DNA from 2 places in the Neobacillus sp. B4I6 genome. Region 2 is predicted to be linked to the other one. Evidence: predicted binding sites of a transcription regulator. Region 2 holds the regulator's gene; the other holds the start of a gene.
The links. Region 2 encodes NrdR, which represses ribonucleotide reductase genes. Its sites were predicted from a motif close to AACACNATATATNGTGTT; they were not measured.

Region 1: QF028_RS04805 (vitamin B12-dependent ribonucleotide reductase) is a predicted target of NrdR. The motif match lies at 3,563-3,580, and genes of this name have one in related genera.

What each region holds. Positions count from the first base shown of each region.
Region 1 covers NZ_JBNPWB010000002.1:595,209-602,037, reverse strand. The annotation lists gene QF028_RS04815 (patatin-like phospholipase family protein) at 1-21, opposite strand, end outside; gene QF028_RS04810 (C40 family peptidase) at 183-632, opposite strand; gene QF028_RS04805 (vitamin B12-dependent ribonucleotide reductase) at 853-3,411, opposite strand; gene QF028_RS04800 (lipoate--protein ligase family protein) at 3,754-4,590, opposite strand; gene QF028_RS04795 (rhodanese-like domain-containing protein) at 4,784-5,167, shown strand; gene gcvPB (aminomethyl-transferring glycine dehydrogenase subunit GcvPB) at 5,269-6,729, opposite strand; gene gcvPA (aminomethyl-transferring glycine dehydrogenase subunit GcvPA) at 6,722-6,829, opposite strand, start outside.
Region 2 covers NZ_JBNPWB010000002.1:303,607-310,435, reverse strand. The annotation lists gene ytxC (sporulation protein YtxC) at 1-679, opposite strand, end outside; gene dnaI (primosomal protein DnaI) at 827-1,756, opposite strand; gene QF028_RS03315 (replication initiation and membrane attachment family protein) at 1,770-3,158, opposite strand; gene nrdR (transcriptional regulator NrdR) at 3,214-3,675, opposite strand; gene QF028_RS03305 (hypothetical protein) at 3,766-4,161, opposite strand; gene speD (adenosylmethionine decarboxylase) at 4,272-4,646, opposite strand; gene QF028_RS03295 (glyceraldehyde-3-phosphate dehydrogenase) at 4,990-6,021, opposite strand; gene coaE (dephospho-CoA kinase) at 6,188-6,802, opposite strand; gene ytaF (sporulation membrane protein YtaF) at 6,822-6,829, opposite strand, start outside.

The sequences.
Region 1 (6,829 bases), 290 kb from region 2:
AAAAACGCCGTCTATATACATGGCAGCCACTCCCAAAGATGTACTCGTTTTTACATCTTTAAGCGGTTATTTTAATAAATAGTACCAAGGACAAGTAGAAAATTTATTATATATAAAAAAGAACATCGCCCTTGCTCGATGTTCTTGGTCACTAAACTATATTGAAACCGCCTAACTTTCCATTAAAATCGTTTTGCTCCAATGTATCTTGGTTTCCAATAACTATTGCTTGTATAAGCGATTGAAACTCCTTTTGAAGATGCAGCCTGAATCATTTTTCCGCCACCAATGTAAATCGCAACGTGAGTAGGTCTGCTTGCCTTATTTGGTGCAAAGAACATCAAGTCTCCTGTTTGTAAAGAACTAACACGATATCCTTGCTTGTAGTACATATCAGCTGCCGTCCGTGGCAATACTTTTCCAGCCTTACCGTAAGAATACTTAACCAAACCAGAGCAGTCGAAACCTTTAGGTGTTAATCCACCCCATCTATATGGAACGCCAAGATTTGATTTTGCTACTGAGATTGCTTTTGTATGGTAATAGGCCGCTTCCGCTTTATCACCCATAGCGGTAAACAATGAACTTAGAATAATTGTCATAGCCATGGTTGCAATGATTTTTTTCAACATATTGTTTAATCCCCCTGTGTGCTCGTTACTCATAATATACAAAAAAAGAGTAACATGGTCGTAACAGGTAGATTACAGTTATATTACAAATTCCGACTTCGTTCTACTTCAATTAGCAAAATATGCTATATATGATGCAGTATAATGTAACTTTCAGGGACGGATATTGACCTTGATAACACAAAAAAAGGGGGATTTTCTCCCCCTCTAAAAATACGTATTATAAACCACATTTTAATTGAGCGCCGCAGTTTGCACAGGTATTGCAACCACCCATTTCTTTTACTTTTCCAGTCCGGCAGACTGGGCAAGTGTTACCGACTTCAGAGCCGATCGTTACACTTGTTGAGCGGAGTTCACTGATTGTATCAACAAGGACAACATGCTGCTTCGGTTTTTCATTAAAAATTGATAATTGTTCATTGGTGTTTTCTTCAGCTTTTAGTGTTAGTACCTGAGAATCGCGGGAACCATCAACATAAACAGTTCCACCTTTTGCCCCGCCGCGGTACAAACGCTGATAAACTTTTTCGACCTGCTCTACACTATAACCTTTTGGTGCGTTGACAGTTTTACTGATAGAACTATCTATCCAGCGCTGGATGACACATTGAACATCCGCATGGGCTTCAGTTGAAAGCTCCATTGATGTAACAAACCAGTGCGGAAGATTGTTTTCATCTGCTTCTGGGTGCTGATCCAAGTATTCTTTCACAATATCCGCTTTTACTTCGATAAATTTACCGAGGCGTCCGCTACGGAAATAAGAGAATGAGAAATAAGGCTCAAGTCCGGTGGAAACTCCAACCATGGTCCCTGTGGATCCAGTAGGTGCCACAGTTAGTAAATGGGAATTTCTAATTCCGTTTTCTAAAATAGATTGGCGGACATCTTCAGGCATTTTTTTCATAAACCCTGTATTTATGAAGGCCTGTCTTAATCGATTGGTTTCTGATGTTGTTTCACCAGTTAAGAATGGGAAACTTCCCTTCTCTTTTGCCAATTCAATTGATGTTCTGTATGCAGTAGTTGCAATTATTTCAAATACTTGATCAACGAGTTCGTTTCCTTCTGGTGATCCATACTTCGTTTCACAATAAATCAGCATGTCATGTAAGCCCATGACTCCAAGCCCTACACGTCGTTCACCAAGCGCCTGTTTTTTATTTTCTTCCAGGAAGTACGGGGTTGCGTTGATGACATTATCCTGCATCCGTACGCCCACAGCTACTGTTTTCTTAAGCTTTTCAAAATCAACAGTTTTTGTGTCCTTATCAGCCATCTCAGCGAGATTGACAGCTGCAAGATTACAGACGGAAAATGGTGCGAGAGGCTGCTCTCCACACGGATTTGTTGCAACGACTTGTTGTCCATATGCTTTTGCATTAGTCATGTCGTTTGCGTTATCGATAAAAAATATTCCCGGTTCAGCTGAGTAGGTCGCGCAAATATTGATTAGGTTCCAAAGTTCTTTTGCTTTGAACCTTTTGTACACTCGTACTTTATGACCTTGTTTTTCCCACTCGCGAACGTCACCAACTTTATGCCATTCTTGGTTGTAAATCTCCATTTCCTCTTGATCATATTGTTCAACGTACGGGAAGCGGAGTTCATAGTCACTATCGGTTTCTACAGCATCCATAAATTCCTTTGTTAAACAGACAGAGATGTTCGCACCTGTAAGGAATTCTGAATTGTGGACAGTGTAATTACCGCCAGTTAATAATTTCTCTTCTGCATCTGCGATGATGTTTTCATCAAATCCACCGAACCCAGGAATGTTTTTATAATTTACAATTCCCTGGTACATTGCAGTTTCCCTTAAAGTTAGAGGGGTGAACTTTAGCTTGTCTTTAGCAAGTTTTTTAATCGTTTCATCATTTGTATTTTCAATCAAGAATCGTAAAATTCTAGGATTTTGCATCTTAGAAATAATAAATTCAATAATGTCTGGATGCCAGTCGGCCAACATGATCATCTGAGCTCCGCGTCTTGATCCGCCTTGCTCAACCAAATGAGTCAATTTCGCAATATCATCCAGCCATGAAACCGATCCAGATGATTTACCATTTACGCCTCTAGCCAGTGTATTTCTCGGTCTCAGCGTCGAGCCATTTGTTCCAACACCGCCGCCTCGGCTCATAATCTCCATTACCTGCTTACGATGATCAGAGATACCTTCACGAGAGTCAGGAACAAACGGCATTACATAGCAATTAAAGTATGTTACATCAGTATCTGCCCCAGCTCCGTAAAGAACACGTCCTGCAGGAATGAAGTTCATGTTAACAAGCTCTTGATAAAACCTCTCAGTCCATTCTCTTCGCTTCTCTTCCGTCTTTTCTACAGAAGCAAGACCAGTAGCATTACGCTTCGCAATTTGCTCATAGAAGAGCTCCAAAGGCTTCTCAATTACATCTAAGGATCTGACTATCACACCCGTACTAGCTTCCTCAGGATCATCGAGTACTCCCCTGAATTCCTCTTCGACTAAAACTTTCGCTTTTTTCTTTTCCCAGTCTATTTCCATAATGTAACCAAGACCACGAGCTGGAAATTTCGGATCTTCTTTAATAGTTAAAACAACAAAGTCGCCGTTTGTAAGAGTAATTTTTGCAGTATCTTTAAAGGTATAGCGGTCCAACATGACCAAACGAGAAACACCCTTGTGAGTTATTTTCATATCTGGGGTAACTGGATGCACCTGGGGGAATAATTGAATATCCTCATTCAACCTTTCAAAATCGATATTCATTGTTTGTCTAAAAACTACAGACATTAGAACAACTCCTTCTTAAATAAAAATCCACCTATTGTGCTAAATCTAGCAGGTTTACGCTATATCTAGTTGGTTTGTATTTTTAGGTTATCATAGCCCACCTGAATAAATCAACTAAATATCAATATATAGTACCGAAAATATTTTCGACACCACTATATATTGTATGTCAAGCAAACTATAATTATTTTGTCAAACTTAAAAAATAATAGAATTAAAAGTAATCAATAGCTTTTAATAGATTTTCGTCAGAAAACAGGAAAATTCAACAAATTTCGCAGTTTGCTTCTTTACATTAATCGTTAAGGCAACAAAAAAAGACGGCGAATTCGCCGTTTCTAATTATCTTTTATAATTCCATTCATCACTTTCATAGCGATCTTTTGCAATCTTTTCAACATAAGCTAGTTCTTCCTCGGTTAATTGATAAGTTTCAAGCTCAATATTTAGACCCTCAGCAAAGCCTTTATAAAAAGCTTCCTTTGCTTCCTCAAGTGAAATCCTTCTTGGACTAATGTTGTTGATAGCAACCGCTTTATCCTTAAATGCCTTTCTCATACGTTCCTTAACTCTCTCACTTGGATATTTAAATAAACTAAATAGCTTATCTTCATCTAAATCTAACAGAATGGAGCCGTGCTGTAGAATTACACCCTTTTGTCTCGTTTGTGCACTGCCGGCAACCTTCCTGCCTTCCACCACAAGCTCATACCAGCTTGGAGCATCAAAGCATACTGCAGAGCGAGGGTTTTTCAATGCATCCCGTTCTTCTGCTGTTTTTGGGACAGCAAAATATGCCTCAAGTCCTAAATGGTGAAAACCTTTTAAAATTCCTTCAGAAATTACTCGGTATGCCTCTGTAACAGAATTAGGCATTTCTGGATGTTCTTCAGAAACGATGACACTATAGGTAAGTTCATGCTCGTGCAGAACGCCACGTCCTCCTGTAGGTCTTCTTACGAAACCTAATTGGTGAGCATTAACTGCTTCCATATCAATTTCTTTCTCTACCTTTTGAAAATATCCTACTGATAGCGTTGCCGGATCCCAGCCATAGAAACGAATCACTGGAGGAAATTTCCCTTCACTATGCCAATCGAGTAACGCTTCATCTAAAGCCATATTAAAAGATGGTGAACTATTTCCAGTATCAATAAAACGCCAAACTTCTTTTTTCATTCTAAAACCTCATTTTTTTATAATTATATCGTAATTAAGTCTACCAAAATCTGATATAGATTCAAAATAAGATGTTTCTGCTATAATTATTTAGGCAATATCAAAAGATTTTTTTGCATTCATCTTTATCTTTATCGGATTGACTTATATAATAAATACTAGTGCAGGAAAGCTTGAAAGGAGCAAAAAGAAATTGAGTTCACTTTATCCATTATTAATCATCATTGTAGCAGTTATCATTTATTCCGTTTTTACATTTTTCTATCAGAAAAGAATTGTTAAAACGGTAACAGAAGAAGACTTCCGTGCGGGGTACAGAAAGGCACAACTAATAGATGTTCGTGAAGCAAACGAATTCGAAGGCGGCCATATTTTAGGAGCACGTAATATCCCAATGTCGCAAATGAAAATGCGTATGAAAGAAATCCGTTCTGATATGCCAGTATATTTGTATTGCCAGAGTGGAATGCGCAGTGCACGTGCAGCCCAATTCTTACACCGAAAAGGCTATCGAGACCTTACTCAGCTACAAGGCGGGTTTAAAAAATGGTCAGGTAAAGTAAAAACTAAGAAATAAGATATCATTAAAGGTTCCGGATTCGGAGCCTTTTTAAATTTCAAAAACTGCTACACAAGATAAAAGGTCAGATTATTTTTCGAATCTGACCTTTCCTTTTATTAAGCTTCTTGGTATTTCAAAATTGGTTTACGTGCTGCTTTTGTTTCGTCCATCCGGCCTACCACTGTTGTATGTGGTGCTTCTTGAACGATTTCTGGATTTTCTTCCACTTCTTTAGCAATTTGGATCATAATATCGATGAACGAATCCAGTGTCTCTTTTGATTCGGTCTCTGTCGGTTCGATCATAATACACTCTTCCACATTTAATGGGAAGTAAATGGTTGGTGGGTGGTAGCCAAAATCAAGCAGACGTTTCGCAATATCCAATGTACGAACGCCTAATTTTTTCTGACGTCTTCCACTGAGTACAAATTCATGCTTACAATGTCTATCAAATGGTAGATCATAATATTCAGCAAGCCTTCTCATCATGTAGTTCGCATTTAATACAGCGTACTCTGTTACCGCTTTTAAGCCATCTGGTCCCATCGAGCGGATATATGTGTAAGCACGAACATTGATACCGAAGTTTCCGTAATATGGCTTCACACGGCCAATTGATTGCGGGCGGTCATAATCAAGGACATATTCTTCGCCTTGCTTTGTGATAATCGGTTTCGGTAAGAACGGGATAAGGTCTGCCTTCACCCCGACAGGACCGGAACCAGGGCCACCGCCGCCATGTGGGCCAGTGAATGTTTTATGAAGATTTAAGTGAACAACATCAAATCCCATATCTCCAGGTCTTGCTTTTGAAAGAACTGCATTTAAGTTTGCTCCATCATAATAAAGCTTACCACCGGCTTCATGGACAATTTCAGCCAATTCAAGAATGTTTTCTTCAAATAGTCCAAGCGTATTCGGGTTGGTTAACATTAATGCAGCAGTATCTTCACCAACAACCCTTCTTAAATCTTCAAGGTCGACAAGACCATGTTTATTTGATTTAACGGTAATTGTTTCTAGACCAGCAATCGTAGCGGAAGCTGGGTTCGTACCATGAGCAGAATCAGGGACGATTACTTTTGTACGGTTCATATCACCGTTAGCCTCATGATAAGCACGGATCATCATTAAACCTGTCCATTCCCCATGAGCCCCTGCCGCAGGTTGCAAGGTCACTTCATCCATACCTGTTATTTCAATTAAATGCTCCTGCAAATCGTATAAAAGTTCAAGAGCACCTTGAACAGAGCTTTCACCTTGCAGCGGATGTACATGTGCAAATCCGTTAAAACGCGCTACATTTTCGTTGATTTTCGGATTATATTTCATCGTACACGATCCTAGTGGATAGAATCCTGAATCGACGCCATGATTTCTCCTCGAAAGGGCAGTGTAGTGGCGCATAATATCAAGCTCCGAAACTTCAGGAAGTTCAGGCTCTTCTGTACGAAGGTAACCATCAGGAAGGAGACCGCTGAGATCTAGTTCCGGTACATCCATTTCCGGCAGGCTGTAGCCGATGCGTCCTGGTGTGCTAAGTTCAAAAATGAGTGCCTGGTCTTGATTATGCATGGAAATCCCCCAATTCTTTCACTAGAGTATCAATTTCTTCCTTCGATCTTTGTTCTGTTACAGCAATCAGCATATGGTTAGCCAGTTCTGAATAATCACG
Region 2 (6,829 bases):
AAACAGGATGATTAACAAGTAACTTTCGGTCAATCAATCTAATTAATTCAGCTCTTTTCATCTCTTCAAACTGGTCGTTATAAAAAGTAATTTCCTCGTCAAACAATAAATGAAGAACGTCCATTTTTGGTTCCCTGTTCAGTAAAAAGTCCCTGAGCATTTGCACAAACATTTGATACTCCTGCTCCATTTTATATTCATCAATGGCAATCTCAACATAACCTTCCAGTAACTGGAGGTATGGCCGCAAACGAAATTTATGAAAGGAGTCAAACGAAAAAGAAATATCATCCTGAAAGATATACTCGATGGCTGCTTTAATATTAGGCTCTTCATTTGAATCCTTCAAAAAGACAATCAGATCTTCTCTTTGACCTTCAAGAATGGAATAGATAATTTCCATTATTTGTTGCTGTACTTCTAGATCCTCATAAAAATAACGGTTTTTTAATATTTCCCTGAACCAATCGTCACGTTTTATGTTCGTAATAAATTCGTAAAATGCATTTTTAACCATAGTAGAAATTTCAATGGATAAGAAGCTACCTAAAAATTTTACTATATGTTGATCTTCTATTAGAAGAATAGTTTCTTTATCATAATTATTTGGTAAGTACTCCAGCAAGTGGTAATAAAACTTTTGAGCATCCAGCTTGCTTTGGAAGATGATTTCCGCCAACCAAATCCCCCCTTTAAGCCAATCTTTGTTAATATATATGGGGGACTTGGCTAAAATAGAAGTTAGCTGACAGTTGCTTTTGTTATTTACAGAAAAAAATACAAAAAAAAGACTGCTGACCTGTTTCAGCAATCCGGAAAACACGTTTTATTCCCGTCTGTTTGGACCATCGACCATCACTGGCACACTCAGGGAGCGGATTCTCTCCATGATTCGTCGGGCTTTCATTTTCTCTTCTTCGCCCCGCTGGCTGTAGGTTAAATGATGCTCTAGCTCCCCAAAATTAAAGTTTGAGGTAAAAAATGTCGGCAGGCTTTCAAGCATACGGAACTGTAAAATTGGCCCTAAAACTTCATCCCTTGTCCAACTTGAGACAGCTTCTGCACCAATATCATCAAGCATTAGGATCGGTTCTCTTTTTAATGCTTCAATTTTTTCATTCAAAGTCGAATCAGCAATCGAACTTTTCATTTCCCTTAATAGTTCAGGGACATAGACAATCATCGAAGAAATCTGTTTTTTTGCCAATTCATTGGCGATTGCCCCTAATAGATAGGACTTTCCGACACCGAATTTCCCGTAAAGAAAGAGGCCCTTTGGTTTTTTACCTGCCTCATAATTCATTAAAAAAGTTGCAGCCTTATCTCCAGCATCCAGCCTGCCTGAGTCTCCTTCAAAGTCTTCAAAGGTGGCCTCAAGTATGTCTCTTGGCACATATAGACTTTTGATTAGTTTTTCATTTTTCTTTTTTTCATCTGCCATGATTTTTCGAGGACAGCGTTTATAAACAACATCAATGGAGTTTCGGGATAATACCAATTCTGGGTGATATCCCTTCATGAAATTGATACAGCTATCCAGACTTTCACATTTGTGGCATTCTTTGCTTTGGTTCGTATACTCGTACAGTTTACTCATACTTTTATCAATCATAGATTGATCAATCTCATTTTGATGTTTTGCTAAAAAGGCCTGAATATCCGGATTTTCAAGGACTTGCCTGCGTTGTTGCTCATATCGTTTTTGAAAGCTTTCATTAGAAGCTAATCTTTTCAATGTTCGATTGATTTTTTCCAATTTTGGTCACCCCCTATTTGCGAAACGCTTTTAACTTTTCTTCAATCGCACGCTTTTTCGCTTCAACTTCACTGTTGTTTCCTTGCGCGGGATCTTTGCCCGCATCTTTTGTACTTTCATCAAACCAGTCAGGAATTAACTCTGTCCGAATTGGCTTTTTATTAGACGATCTTGTAGTTTTTTTGCTTTCTGTTACCTTGTGTTCCTCATTCTTCGCGAGCTCCATCGCTTCTTTCACCGTTTTCACTTGTTTCCTTGCCCAATGACTTGCGATTGACTCGACAAAACCCTTTGTAAATTTCATGTCCGTTTTTCTCATAACCACTTCAATTAGGACATTTACCACACCTGGGGGAAGTTTATATTTAATCATGATCTCTTCTAAGGTTTTCAAATTGGCATTCGAAGGTTCAACACCGCCCGAGATTTCTTTAAAAACGATGAGTGGCGGGGTCGTCTCATACGAGCGAATTAATTTTTCTTCCTGTGTTTTAGGTTCGGTGATTTGAGTTTGATGAACAATTGGTTGTGTTCGGTTAATAAGACTCGGAAGTTGGTCGTAATTGACAAATTGATACCAATCACGAGCCCCCTTTCTCAAGTCCTCTATATCAATTTCTTCATGCTCATTAATAGCACCTAAGATGAAATTTTTCATTTCGATTGCATCAATTTGGTACAGAAATGCAAGATTACTAATTACACTTTTTACTTTTGGCGTTAGCGCTTTTTTGGGAACAAGTGATTCATTCAGCCCTGCAGTTAACAAATCAAAATCAAACGTGTCCACACCAATTTGGATCGGACTCGGCTCATTTCGACCGATAAACTGTTGATTTTCTTCCTCTTGTAATTCTTCGGAAAGGGCTTGAATATATTGCATACTGCCAGGGGCTGCTGATGCAAACACGTCCTGAAAGGCTCTCGTAACATCTACATACTCGTCTTCCCTTGGCTTTTGTTGATCACTAAAAAAGCGCTTCAGACGAGAGAAATGGTTTTTTCCAATTTTTCGATAAAGATAAATATTTAACATCCCATCTAAAAAGAATTGCTCAGGACTTAAAGGTGGATGCAGTTCATAGATGAAGGACCGTCCCCCTTCATCTGTTTTGACACGAGTCTTTAATAAACCAATGCCTTCTAGCTTCAATCTGGCTTCGTAAATATCCTTTAAGTTCATCTCTAAGAGATTCATCAATAAATGATGAGTGGAAGACTCAGACCAGAGCCGATTTTCCTCTAACTCCGCCCAAAGCGTCATATACAAACTAAAGCAAGTTGACCCAATCAAGGGCTGATATAAAAACGTCAGCACTTTACGGTCATACTCATGCAGCAGCCCATCAGCCGCAACTATATAACGGTCGATAGGGAGAATTTCCTGCCAATGCTGCGCCATATCACTCCAACCTTTCTTGTTATAAAATCAAAAAGAGCCAAAAACTCTTTAGCTCTTAAGATTTTTCTTTTTTGATTAATTCTTTTAATTCATCAATAAAAACATTAATATCTTTAAACTGACGGTAAACGGATGCAAACCGTACATAGGCGACTTCGTCCACGTGTGCCAGCCTGTCCATGACCATTTCACCGACTGCTTCACTTTTTATTTCAGAAATCCCCTGACTCCGCAGATCCTTTTCAACACCATGCGTTATATCTTCTAATTCCTTTAAGGCTACCGGCCGCTTCTCACATGCCTTAATCAAGCCACGTAATATTTTATCACGGCTAAACTCTTCTCGGGTCCCTTCTTTCTTGACTACAATCAGCGGGATCTCTTCAATCTTCTCAAACGTAGTAAAACGATACCCACATTCTTCACATTCGCGTCTCCTCCGTGTTGCTCGACCTTCATCAACTGGGCGAGAGTCGAGGACGCGTGTACCATAATTTTGACAAGATGGGCATTTCATTGTAATCAACTCCAAATCTACACTTTACTCCCGAACAAAAACGCTTACTTTCATCTTATAAAAAAGACTATCTTTATACAAGTAGTAGTACTAGGAGTTTTTTATTCCTATAAAGGTATGTAATTGATTAATTCGCTCGTAATAAGAATTAATCCGCTTTTTTAAATCGGGATAGGTGCCGAGTAAGGAAAATTTTTCAGATGAAATATTAAAGTCTACCGCTGTTTCCATTGGCTTTACTCCCACAATTGTAACAATTAGAAAGCAGGGGATGGGTTTACTGATTTCAACAGCAATTTCTCCATGTTCTTTAGAAACCGTGGTGACCCGGCAATCAGCATCTTCATGGAATAACTTTTCAACAGATGCAAATAATTGATTAAACATCGCCTTATAATAATGCGTTTTTAAGGAATCATCCTTAATCTGATCTGAAGTCTCAATTTGCTTTTTAAAACGAACAAATAGGTTACCTAACATAGCCATACTATTCCTCCCATGATGTAGCTTTGTTCTTATTGTACAACATTAGTCTAGAAAATATAAAAAGAGGTGTATGTATAAATACACCTCTACGTTAATTATTTTTATAGTGATTATAAAACCTTTGCCTGTTTTACATGAACAGGACCCATGCCACGTGGAATTTCAATATTTTCACGTGTTTGTGCATTTAATGCCTCAGCAATATAATCGGCCGCAACATTAGGATTCAAATCGCCGCAAGTGTATACATCTATGCTAGCATATCCATGTTCAGGGAAGCTGTGAATGGTAAGATGTGATTCAGAGATAATAACTACACCACTTACACCTTGTGGGGCAAATTTATGAAATGCTACTTCACGGATTTCCGCACCTGATCTAAGAGCTGCTTCAACAAAAGTTGTTTCAATAAAATTCATATCATTTAATTTTTCAAAGTCGCATCCCCAAAGCTCAGAGATTACGTGACGTCCCATTGTTTCCATATTCATTTTTCCCCCTCTAACCTTTTATGTTCTTTCTTGAAATCCTGTTATTGACGGTATCCGAGTAACTACCACGGGGGAAAGTTAGTCCAGAGAGGTCCTAACCCTTTAAGTAATTAATAGCTACCTGATTTCAAGAAGTTCACGATGACTAGTATACTTTGTTTATATTTTTTTTGCAACCTATCAATATAAAAAACTTTATATGTTAATTTTGTAACAAGGTTAATGGGCATGTTCCATTTTTCATTCGATAAAAAAACACTAAATCAAAGCTATTTTATGCAAAAAACACCCAAATGGCTCAAGCAAGGCAAAAAAAATGCTGTCTATCGACAGCATTTTATCCAACCTTTATATGTGATGATTTTGCTATTTCCTCTGCAACATACATGGTGAGATCCACGACACGTGAAGAATACCCCCACTCATTATCATACCATGCTAAAACCTTTACTTTTCTTGTTCCCATCACCATTGTGGAAAGACCATCAATGATGGCAGAATGTTCATTAGTATTAAAGTCAACGGATACTAATGGTTCCATCGTCAAATCCAAAATGCCTTTTAATGGGCCATTTGCCGCTTCAATAAATGCGTTATTGACATCATCAAGGGTCACATCTTGATTAAGATCAACTACTAAGTCAACAAGTGAAACGTTTGGTGTTGGCACACGAAGTGACATCCCATGTAATTTACCTTTTAAGTGCGGTAATACAAGTGAAATTGCCTTGGCCGCTCCTGTTGTTGTTGGAATGATAGATTGTCCACATGCACGAGCCCTTCGTAAATCTTTATGAGGGTTATCGATATTTTTTTGATCATTTGTATAGGCATGAATCGTTGTCATTAATCCGCTTTCAATGCCAAATTTTTTATCTAACACCTTTGCAACAGGTGCAAGGCAGTTGGTGGTACATGATGCATTTGAGATAATGTCATGATGATTGATATCAAGCATTTCTTCATTAACACCCATTACAATTGTGACATCCTCATTTTTCCCTGGTGCAGTTAAGATCACTTTCCTGGCTCCTGCTTCTAAGTGCAGTGCAGCCGCTTCACGAGCATTAAACTTTCCTGTCGCCTCTATAACAATATCAATACCAAACTCTCTCCAGGGAAGCTCCTCTGGATTACGACTGCTTAATAGTTTAATTCTTTTGCCATTGACGATTAACTCATCATCTAAAGGGATAACTTCTCCCTGAAATGGTCCATGATTTGTATCATATTTAAGTAAATGTGCTAATGTTTCCGCTGGATAGCTTGCATTTATGGCAACAACCTCAAGCTTATTTTCAAGGATCGCTTTTCTAAAAACCATCCTGCCAATTCTCCCAAATCCGTTTATTGCAACTCTCGTCTTCATTTTACATCCCCTTTTTGTATTAGTGTCATACTTAATACTTGTATTGTTGTAATTAGTATAACATATTTAGGTTTAATTGTGATGAATAAACTGCGGATTTTTAAAATGTTTTATAATTCAGGCAACTTAGAAACAGAAAAAAAGAGAAGGTTGCCCTTCTCTCCCATTACTTATGATTATTTATATCGATGCCAAACTGGGCTAAAATTTCAAGAAGTTGTTTTTTTGTATCTGCGATCGAACCATTATTATCAATTACAGCATCCGCGAGCTTTATTTTTTCAGACAGGGGCATCTGAGAACGAATCCTTGCTTCGGCATCCTCTACTGATAGATTATTTCTCTCGATTAATCTTTTTAATTGTGTTTCATCGTCAACATAAACAAGTAACGTTTTATCCACCATATACGTAAGTTTACTTTCAAATAATAAAGGGATATCAAGAACAACCACTTCTTCACTGTTTTTTATTGCCTGATCGACTTGGTCCCTCATTCTTTTTCTAACCTCAGGGTGGACGATTTCGTTTAAAATTTGCCGCTTTTCAGCGTGATGGAAAATAATTGCGCCAAGCTTTTGCCTGTCAATTTCACCATCTTCCAATAAAATATCACGGCCAAACTCTTCAATAATCTTAAAATAAGCGGATTCACCTTGCATTACCGCTAGGCGTGATTCTATATCAGCATCGACTACAGTGATATCCATTTCTTTGAAAAAGTTTGAGACTGTGCTTTTTCCACTGGCGATTCCGCCTGTTAAACCGATAACTAATGACATGATCTTTTCCTTTCTAGATTCATAACT